DNA from 3 places in the Paenibacillus sp. J31R122 genome. Region 2 is predicted to be linked to each of the others. Evidence: riboswitches for the same ligand, from Rfam matches in the RefSeq annotation. Region 2 holds a riboswitch; each other region holds the start of a gene.

Region 1 (3,264 bases), on a different contig from region 2:
AGTGGAAAGGAGACGTTATGCAGCAAATCGGCAAAAGCCAATTATCAATTTTGATTATAATCTTCCTAATCGGCAGCACACCGTTATTCGAGCTCGGCATTCAAGCGAAGCAGGATGCTTGGATCGCAATGACGTTTGCTGCAGCTGCCGGTTTGTTGTTAACTTTCATTTACGTGTGTATTCAACGACGCGCCTTAGAAGCGGGACTAGCTGAGCTTTTAATCATGCATTTTGGACGATGGATTGGTGGAGCAATTGGGATCGTGTATGCGGGTTTGTTTGCTTATTACTCGATGAGGAATGTGCGAGATGTAGGTGAACTTACAGTTATGGCACTGCTGTCGTTCACGCCTCGCTGGATTATTATGCTGCTTATCATTAGTGCCGCGGCTTATACCGTAAGCAAAGGGATTGAGGTGTTTGTTCGTGTTGTTCAACTGCTGTTTCCTATTGTTGTGATAAGCTATACCCTTATCATAATACTGCTGTTCATTGCGAATTTGCCCCGTATAAACCATTTGCTGCCTATGTTCGAGAATGGGGCAGCACCAATTATTAAGGCGGCTTTTCCGGACCTGCTTTCGTTTCCATTTGGACAAATGATCATTTTTCTCGTGTACTGGAAGCATCTTAGCGAGAAGAACGCATGGGGTCGGAGTACGTATTGGCCGCAAATCGCAGTATCCGCTTTTCTCGTATTTATGAATATGCTCGTCATGAGCGTGCTTGGACCGGAATTAGCAGCGGTAACGGCGCTTCCGCTGCTGGAGGTTGTACAGTTGATTAGGTTGGCTAACTTTCTAGAGAGGCTCGATGTCATTATCACTTTGTTATTATTTATAGGGCTTTATGTGAAAATGACTGCCTTATATATGGCGTCCGTATTTACGTTCAGCGCTGCAACAGGCATCGCCTATCGATATTGTGTTATGCCGATAGGCGTGATCATCTATTTTACATCTTTTTTGGAGCCAAACAATACGTATCATCAATGGTTTGGATTTGAAATATCGCTGAAGCTAATACCGTTCTTTCAAATCGCGGTGCCTCTGCTCATGCTTGTAGTTGGTGTTCGAAAACGATATAAAACGGCGGGATAGAGGAGTCATAATGCTGCTATTCAAAAAAAACTAGCCTTCTGATAGGCTTTTGCTATACAATTAAAGGTATTGACGAAACCGAATATGTTCCGGGGAGCTGGTTAGGCCGGCTGAGAGGGGATTATCTGTACAATTCCGACCCGTTAACCTGATCTGGATAATGCCAGCGTAGGGACAGAAGCTCTGTTTATTTTGCAAGCTTGATCAAATGGATCAGCATAAGTGAAATATTACAGTTGCACAGCCGAAATTATGGCGTCCTCCGGATTAGGGGGACGCTTTTTTTTTGATCGGAATCCATTACCCGGATAATAATGAGGAGTCGTCGCCTTAAACAAATAGAAATAGTTGAGAGGGGAACACAACACATCATGAATCAGAAGAAGGCTCGGCAATCATCTTGGAAAATCGTTGGCACTTTGCTCGTGCTTGTATTGGCACTGGCAGGCTGCGGAGCGAATAACGCACCGTCTGCGAACGAAAAGGAGCAAGGGGGAGCAGATAAGCCGCTTGAGAAGGTACAGGTCGTGCTTGACTGGACGCCGAATACGAATCATACCGGACTGTATGTCGCGAGAGATAAAGGCTTTTTTAAGGAGCAGGGATTGGATGTTGAGATTATTCAGCCAGGCGAGAGCGGGGCTGATCAAATGGTTGCATCCGGTAAAATAGAGTTCGGTATAAGCTATCAAGAGTCGATTACGATGGCGCGGATTGCGGATGTTCCGCTCGTGTCGATTGCAGCTATTATACAGCACAACACATCAGGATTTGCATCGCCGCTCGCCAAGGGGATTGATTCCCCGGAAAAGTTTGAAGGAAAAACGTACGGCGGCTGGGGCGCACCTGTCGAGGAGGCCGTTATCACATCACTTATGCAGGAGAAGAAGGCTGACGCTAGTAAAGTTAACATGATCAGCATCGGCGACAGTGACTTTTTTACGGCAGTTAAGCGTGACATCGACTTCGCTTGGATTTATTATGCATGGACCGGTGTCGAAGCTGAGCTTCGCGGTGAAAAAATCAATATGGTTTATTTAACCGATTACAGCGACAAACTGGATTATTATACACCTGTACTTGCGACAAATGAAACGATGATTGCCGAGAAGCCAGAAATCGTTAAGGCATTTACAGCGGCTGCGGCTCAAGGCTACAAATATGCGATTGACAATCCCGAGGATGCGGCAGAAATTTTGATCAAAGCCGAGCCGGATTTGAATGCTGATCTCGTTCGTGCCAGTCAGAAGTGGCTGAGCCCGAAATATCAGGATGACGCGGCTCGTTGGGGTGAACAGAAGCTCAGCGTATGGGATAATTACGCGACGTGGATGTTTGAGCACAAGCTGCTTGAGAAGGAGCTTGAATCGGAGAAGGCGTTTACGAATGAGTTTTTACCAGAATAATGACGATAATAAGCAGCAGAGAAAGCAGGAAATCATATGGCAAACGCATTAGTAAGCATTCAGATTTTACCGACGACACCAGGAGGCGAAAGCGTTCTTCCTTACGTGGATCGGGCAATTGAGATCATCAAGGCGGCTGGCGTACCTTACCGTGTGGCACCGCTTGAGACGACAATGGAGGGCGAGCTTAGTCATTTGCTGGGCGTGGTGCAATCAATGAGCGAAGCAATGACAGAGATGGGCTGTCCATCCGTTATATCACAAATTAAAATTTATTATAATCCGACCAAAGGCGCTTCGATGGGTCGATTGCTAGAGAAATATCCAGATGGGCAATAACAAGAGCGCATGGTCTAAAATCTGGCCTCCATTGGCGGTATTTATAGCATTGCTCGTTTTTTGGCAGGCGGCTGTTATGTTGGGGGATATTGACCACTGGATGCTTCCTTCACCTGTTACAATTGTGCAAGAGGCTATCAAAGTTTGGCCAAGACTAATGGAGCATACATGGGCAACAGTACAGCTCACAATATACGGCTTTGTCGGCGGATCGGCGGTGGGCTTCGTGCTCGCCGCTTTGCTGCATCTTCTTCCTGGTGTGCGAACAGCCGTTTATCCACTGCTAATATTATCCCAAAACGTGCCAATCATCGCAATTGCGCCGATTTTAATGATGATGTTTGGGTTCGGTCTGCTACCGAAGGTGCTGCTCGTTATGCTGGTATGCTTTTTTCCAATTACGATCGCGATGCTTGGCG
Region 2 (3,264 bases):
TTGCCCGTTCTGGATCAAGTGATAGATGGAATTGATCACGCCACCTGAATTCAAAGCGAGCTTTCGATAATGCATCGTCACGCAGCCTGGCGCGTGGATGACCCTTTGCTAAATCAGCGGCATGTGCCGCGATTTTGTAAGTGATGACCCCCTCCTTCACGTCCTCCTTGTTCGGTAGACCCAAATGCTCCTTTGGCGTTACGTAGCAGAGCATTGCTGTTCCGAACCAACCAATCATAGCCGCTCCGATTGCTGACGTAATATGATCATAACCGGGTGCGATATCAGTCGTAAGCGGTCCAAGCGTATAAAATGGCGCCTCATCACAAACTTCCAATTGACGATCCATATTTTCCTTAATGAGATGCAAAGGCACATGTCCTGGCCCTTCAATCATCACCTGTACATCATGCTTCCACGCAATTTTCGTCAGCTCCCCCAGCGTATCCAGCTCAGCAAACTGCGCGTCATCATTCGCGTCGGCTATTGAACCTGGTCTTAGTCCGTCACCCAACGAGAACGAAACATCATACTGCTTCATAATTTTGCAAATATCTTCAAAATGCGTATACAAAAAATTTTCTTTATGATGGGCTAAGCACCAAGCAGCCATAATAGAGCCCCCGCGTGAGACGATGCCCGTTACTCGCTTGGCTGTAAGTGGAATATAACGCAGCAGTACTCCCGCATGAATTGTAAAATAGTCAACGCCTTGCTCCGCTTGCTCGATTAGCGTATCGCGATATACTTCCCAACTGAGATCCTCCGCTTTCCCATTTACCTTTTCAAGCGCCTGATAAATCGGCACTGTTCCTACAGGAACCGGTGAATTTCGTACGATCCACTCACGCGTCGTATGAATGTTTTTGCCGGTCGACAAATCCATAATCGTATCAGCGCCCCAACGCGTTGCCCAGGTCATCTTTTCTACCTCTTCCTCGATGGATGACGCAACTGCTGAGTTTCCTATGTTCGCGTTTATTTTCACATGAAAATGACGCCCGATTATCATCGGTTCACTTTCTGGATGATTGATATTAGCAGGTATAATGGCACGCCCTGCAGCAATTTCATTCCGCACAAATTCAGCGCTCAAGCCTTCTCGAATCGCGATATACTCCATTTCAGGAGTAATGCAGCCCTTACGGGCATAATGCAGCTGTGTTACGTTTAAGCCTTCCTTCGCCCTCAGCGGCCTTCTTGATAAGCCAGGAAACAGCTCAGCGCCTCGCTGCTCAGCCTTTTCCTCCGATATAAATCCGTTATCCTCTGGACGAACTTCTCGCCCTTCATAGGCCTCTACATCGTCTCTTTCAGTAATCCAACTCACGCGCACCGCAGGCAATCCGCGTCTGATGTCAGCCTCATAGGCAAGATCGGTATAAGGACCGCTAGCATCATATACGAAAACCGATTCATTCGACTGCTCCTCGCCGTTTCTTCCAGTAGTCGGATCTAATACAATTTCTCTCATAGGTACGCGGATGCTCTCCTTCGTTCCTGTTACATATACCTTGCGGCTGCCTGGCAGCGGCGTCATAATAATTGCCATAGTACAAAAAAACCTCCCATATGGAATAATCGGAATTCCACCTGGAGGTATATGCGAGCATATAAGAAAGTTTAAAGGCACCGCTAAAGACGCATAATCTAATGCGGCAACAATCGCTGAGGCGGGGGATTAGAAAGGCTGCTCTTAAGTGAACCAGCATATGGTTCTACTAAATGGGGAGCACTCTATCACAACAAAAAAACCGCCCCAGCGAAGGAGCGGTTGAAATGTGTCGTCAAACACGAGAATCGAGCCTGCTTGGCATACAAGCGGACGAAGCACTGCCATCCAATCTCATTCGAGCTGACTATGCAGCCGATTGAAGCAGAGCGCTTTCTCACGTTTTGTGTAAATAAACGCACAATCCCACTTTCCTACGCTGGCATGACCCAGATCAGGTTCAAAGGGACCAAAGCATATCGCTTTATCTCAGCCGTAACGGCGCCCCTAGTGGATTTCCTTGTTAGACTATAACGTTAATTCAAGAAGAGTGTCAACCCTCATTTTCTCATTTCCACAAAATCGTGGTACCAATTAGAATCCTTTTTCTCGGAATAGCTTCAACCAACGATTAGCGGTATGCCTCCAAGTAAACGTCTGCTCCACCCGTTCACGGCTGCGCTTCCCCATCCTCTCACGCAGCTGTTTATCGCTTAACAGCAGATTCAGCTTATTTTTGAGCTCCGATTCAATATGACTTTCGTTAACCAAATAACCAGTCACTCCATGCCGAATGATTTCCTTCATTCCGCCTGCACGAGTTGCGATAACGGGCACGCCGCAGGACATTGCTTCCACATTAACAAGCCCGAATGCCTCACGTTGTCCAGATGGAACGACGGCAATATCAGCTGCAAGTGCCCAGCTTGGCACTTCCGTATAAGGCACGTAAGGTATAAATCGTACATGTCCTGGACACTTCCGCCCAAGCTTCTCCAGCTTACGCGAATAAGCGGTCTTTCGATGCGAGCCGTAAAATGGACTGCCGACAATAATAACGATTAAGTCAGGATGTCTTTTTATTAGCTTCGGAACGACACGCAGCAAATGATGAACGCCTTTTAGCGGAATAAGCCTCCCGATGAATAATACAACCTTTTTTCCATTCAGGCCTCTGTTATTACGAAATTTCTTCCGCATTTCAGCTCCCTGAGCCGAATATTGTGAAGGAAATCTGATCGTGTCGACACCAGGATAGATAACGTTAGTCTTAGCTGCAACCTCAGGAACCTTAGTAACGACTATATGTCTCAAATACTCGCTGTTCACAATAATTTTATCTGCAGCCTGCAGACATTTATGCAGCTTTGCAGACGAAATATACGGCGGAACGATAAATGTGGATGAATGCAAATAAAGCCAGACAGGCTTGTCTGGATTCATTCGTTTCATCGTTAATACATATTGAGGACGATTTTCGACATCGATGATATCCGGTGAGTAGCGCTTCACACTGCTTGCTACCGCTTCAACATATCTTTGCTTATTTCCAGCAGGAAACCTCTCGCAAACAAGACCTTTAAACATCCCGTAGCGGGGCAGCTTATTACTCAGTTTCCCATAAATACGAGGCTCGGCATAGGGCAGCAGCAGCGGAGCAAACTTCTCAATCACCCGCTCGACCGAACTGCTCCCAGCCGATGGAATCGGGTACGACCCAGGCGTAATAATCGCCATTTTTATTGGTGCCATTTAATTAGAGGCCTCCTAGT
Region 3 (3,264 bases), 330 kb from region 2:
GTATGTCGACCTCTAAGCCTTGCTTCGCGAAATACCCGTTTTTTTGCGCAGCGTATAGGAAGGAATGCACAGCGTTCGGATACCAGTCCAGCATAATGCTCAGCTTTTGCAACGGCTGCTCCACTGTGGGAGCGGTAGATGCGGCTGCTTGTTTATTGCCCGAATTATTCGTATTCAAACCGCCACAGCCACTTATTAGAAGCATTAAGGCCGCAAGCAGCAATGGTAATAGCTTTTTAATATTCGATTTGCTTCCGGATTTTATATGTAAATGGACTCTTGATTTCATTCTTAATTGCATTTTCACCATATTTAATTGCTTTTTCATTTCCGATTGCCTCTTCTCATAAATAGTATTTTTTCTAGTAGTACCATACTTAGAAACAGGATGACACCCATCAATGACAGCAAGAAAACGGATGCGAACATCGAATCGGTATTCAGATTGCTGGACATGCGGCGACTGTAGTAGCCTAAGCCTGCGCTTCCTCCAAGCCATTCGCCGATAGTAGCGCCTACCACGCAATAGACGATAGACAGCTTAAGACCGGAGAAGAAGGAGGGCAGTGCGATAGGGACCTGGATTTTGCGAAAAATATCCCACCGATTCGCCCCTATCGTCAATAGTAGCTCCCTGTAATCCTTATCTCCGTGGCATAGCCCATCATATGTGCTGACTACAATGGGGAAGAAGGCGGTCAGAAACACAACAGCGACTTTACTCCAGATGGTATAGCCGAACCACATAATGAAGATGGGTGAAATCGCAATAAGCGGGATCGTTTGACTAATGACGATCAAAGGGTAAAGCGCCTTCTCAAGCGTTCGGAAAGTTTGCATGCCCACAGCAAGAGCCACACCACCGATAACAGATAAAAAAAAGCCAAAAGCAACCTCTCTAAGCGTAACGAGCAAATGTTTGCCCAGCAAAAGTTCGCGATCCTCAATTAGCGCACGCCCAATGGATAAAGGAGCGGGTATAATAAAGGACGGGACCCAGCCAAGTCGAACGATCAATTCCCAAGCTAACAAGAAGAAAAACGATAGCGCTATAAATAGTCCGTAGTTACCTAGCCATGTATTAGATTGTTGTTTGCGCATATAGCCTTCGCTCCAAATCTTGTCTCAGCTGTATAAACTGCGGTTCGTAGTTAATCTCAAAGTGTCTGGGTCTGGGCAAATTGACTTGAATTTCTTGAACGCCTTGCTCAGCTTCATTTGACAGCATATAAATACGATCGCTAAGTAGAATGGCTTCTTCCAGATCATGTGTAATGAACAAAACGGTTTTCTTCATGTCTCCCCAAAGAGCTAACAGCCATTTATGCATCTCTCGCTTGGTCATCGCATCTAACGCACCAAAGGGCTCATCGAGCAGCATCAGCTCTTGACCGGTAATTAGCGTCCTTAGAAATGCGACACGCTGCCGCATTCCCCCTGACAATTGATCGGGATAGAGCTGCTCGCAGCCAGCTAAGCCAAAGCGTTCCAGCGTTGCTCGAATTTCTGCGGTCTTTTCTTGTTTGTTGACCTTTGCGATCTCTAAGGGAAGCAAACAGTTTTCAAGGACGGTCCTCCACGGCAGCAATAAATCCTTTTGAGGCATGTAGGCGATTTTACCGAGACGGTTGGAGATTCGTTGTCCGTTAAAAAGAATTTCCCCATGCGTAGGCTCTAGTAACCCTGCCAGCATCTTGAATAATGTACTTTTGCCAGAGCCGCTTGCTCCAATAACAGAAACGAATTCACCCATGCGAACGTCCATGGAAATCCCGGACAATAAAGGATGTTCGTAAGCGGGCGAAAAAGAGAAAGTCAGTTTTCTCAGCGATAATAGGGCAGTAATAAACAAACCTCCTTCAAAGCTCGCGAAGCAGATTCACTTCGTAAGCAGGTATGTAAACAAATAAAAACCCACCCATTTCCGAAGGAAACGAGTGGGTCAAAAAATTCAGTCAGGCTAACGCCGATGAATGAAAGTCTTGTTCCACTTCCCTCCGCTGGAATGATCCAGATCAGGTTCCAAGGGTCCAGAGCGGATGCTCCATCTCAGTCGTTAGACTCCCCTAGTGAAATAAATAGAAGATATTTGATTTGTTTTTTCAATACTATAGCATACACTGGAGATATGTAAATCATAATTATTTGAGAAGGCGTTGAAATAGATGAAAAATCTGCTCGTTACCGGCTATCGTGCCCATGAGCTTAATATTTTTAATGAGAAGCATAAAGGCATTGTATATATCAAAAAAGCGCTCACCAGCAAGCTGATTCCATTAATAGAAGAGGGCTTGGAATGGGTTATTACACCCGGTCAATATGGGGTGGATTTGTGGGCTTGTGAGGTCGTTATCGAGCTCAAGAAATCGTATCCGCAGTTGAGGCTGTCGATTTTATCTGCATACAGCAACCCTGACGAGAAATGGAAGGACGATAAAAAGGAATTTTATCAGCAAATTTTAAAAGGGGTCGATTATTACGCTGCCGTAAGCAAGCAGCCGTATGATGGGGTTTGGCAGTTCACCGCCAGGGACGAGTTGTTATTTCGCAAAACCGATGGGATTGTTCTCGTTTATGATGAAGATGCGGGCGAAGGCAGTCCACGTTTTTTTAAAGAAAAGGCATTGAAGAAGCAGCAAGCGGACGGTTATCTATATATCAATATTAGCTCGGAGGACATTCAAAGCATTGCTGATGATGAGGGTTTCCATGAGATGGAGTAGTCAGCAACAACCGGGAATATGAGAGAGGGAGAGTCGTATTTTCTTGATGTTTTAATTCGAATCTATGAAAATAATTTTGTGAAAATATTATTGTTGACACAAAGGATTTTGAGTTGTTATAATAATCCAAATTACATAAATCCGATTAAAACCGTCGGAATAAATTTGATGGAGGTATTGTTCATGTCAAAATCAGTTGCTACGTATACCAAGCTTCTAACAGCACTCCTCTTATCCTTTTCTATCGTATTTGCGCAATCGGCTGCTTACGCGGCTTCTCCAGCACCTGTTGCAGCAACTATTGCTGAATCGCAAGAAGATGGGGTAGCGCAGTATAAGCAATTTTTGCAAGAGAAGCATGGCGTTAATCTTACAGGAACGATTACGAAAGGCCAGTTTATAGATGCTGTAGCTGACATACTTGGTTACGAGCCTACAGGTAAAGAGGTTGCTTTTACTGATGTGAAGGGGAGCGACGCATTGTTTCCAGCTGCTGCTGCTCTATATGAGAATGGTATTCTATCAGGACCTGCTATACAGG

What was found. Region 2 has a riboswitch for thiamine pyrophosphate ahead of thiC (phosphomethylpyrimidine synthase ThiC). Riboswitches for the same ligand answer to the same signal wherever they lie in the genome.
Region 1: it holds a riboswitch for thiamine pyrophosphate, as region 2 does, so the genes downstream of both, AC0YN7_RS25120 (ABC transporter substrate-binding protein) here and thiC (phosphomethylpyrimidine synthase ThiC) in region 2, are expected to answer to the same signal.
Region 3: it holds a riboswitch for thiamine pyrophosphate, as region 2 does, so the genes downstream of both, AC0YN7_RS07970 (ABC transporter ATP-binding protein) here and thiC (phosphomethylpyrimidine synthase ThiC) in region 2, are expected to answer to the same signal.

What each region holds. Positions count from the first base shown of each region.
Region 1 is NZ_JBWDNM010000018.1:94,843-98,106, forward strand. It holds gene AC0YN7_RS25110 (Ger(x)C family spore germination protein) at 1-1, shown strand, start outside; gene AC0YN7_RS25115 (GerAB/ArcD/ProY family transporter) at 18-1,100, shown strand; TPP riboswitch at 1,181-1,292, shown strand; gene AC0YN7_RS25120 (ABC transporter substrate-binding protein) at 1,472-2,506, shown strand; gene AC0YN7_RS25125 (thiamine-binding protein) at 2,543-2,845, shown strand; gene AC0YN7_RS25130 (ABC transporter permease) at 2,835-3,264, shown strand, end outside.
Region 2 is NZ_JBWDNM010000003.1:34,513-37,776, reverse strand. It holds gene thiC (phosphomethylpyrimidine synthase ThiC) at 1-1,552, opposite strand, end outside; TPP riboswitch at 1,907-2,011, opposite strand; gene AC0YN7_RS06515 (glycosyltransferase family 4 protein) at 2,087-3,244, opposite strand.
Region 3 is NZ_JBWDNM010000003.1:369,511-372,774, forward strand. It holds gene AC0YN7_RS07960 (ABC transporter substrate-binding protein) at 1-205, opposite strand, end outside; gene AC0YN7_RS07965 (ABC transporter permease) at 325-1,101, opposite strand; gene AC0YN7_RS07970 (ABC transporter ATP-binding protein) at 1,082-1,852, opposite strand; TPP riboswitch at 1,976-2,078, opposite strand; gene AC0YN7_RS07975 (SLOG family protein) at 2,166-2,723, shown strand; gene AC0YN7_RS07980 (S-layer homology domain-containing protein) at 2,907-3,264, shown strand, end outside.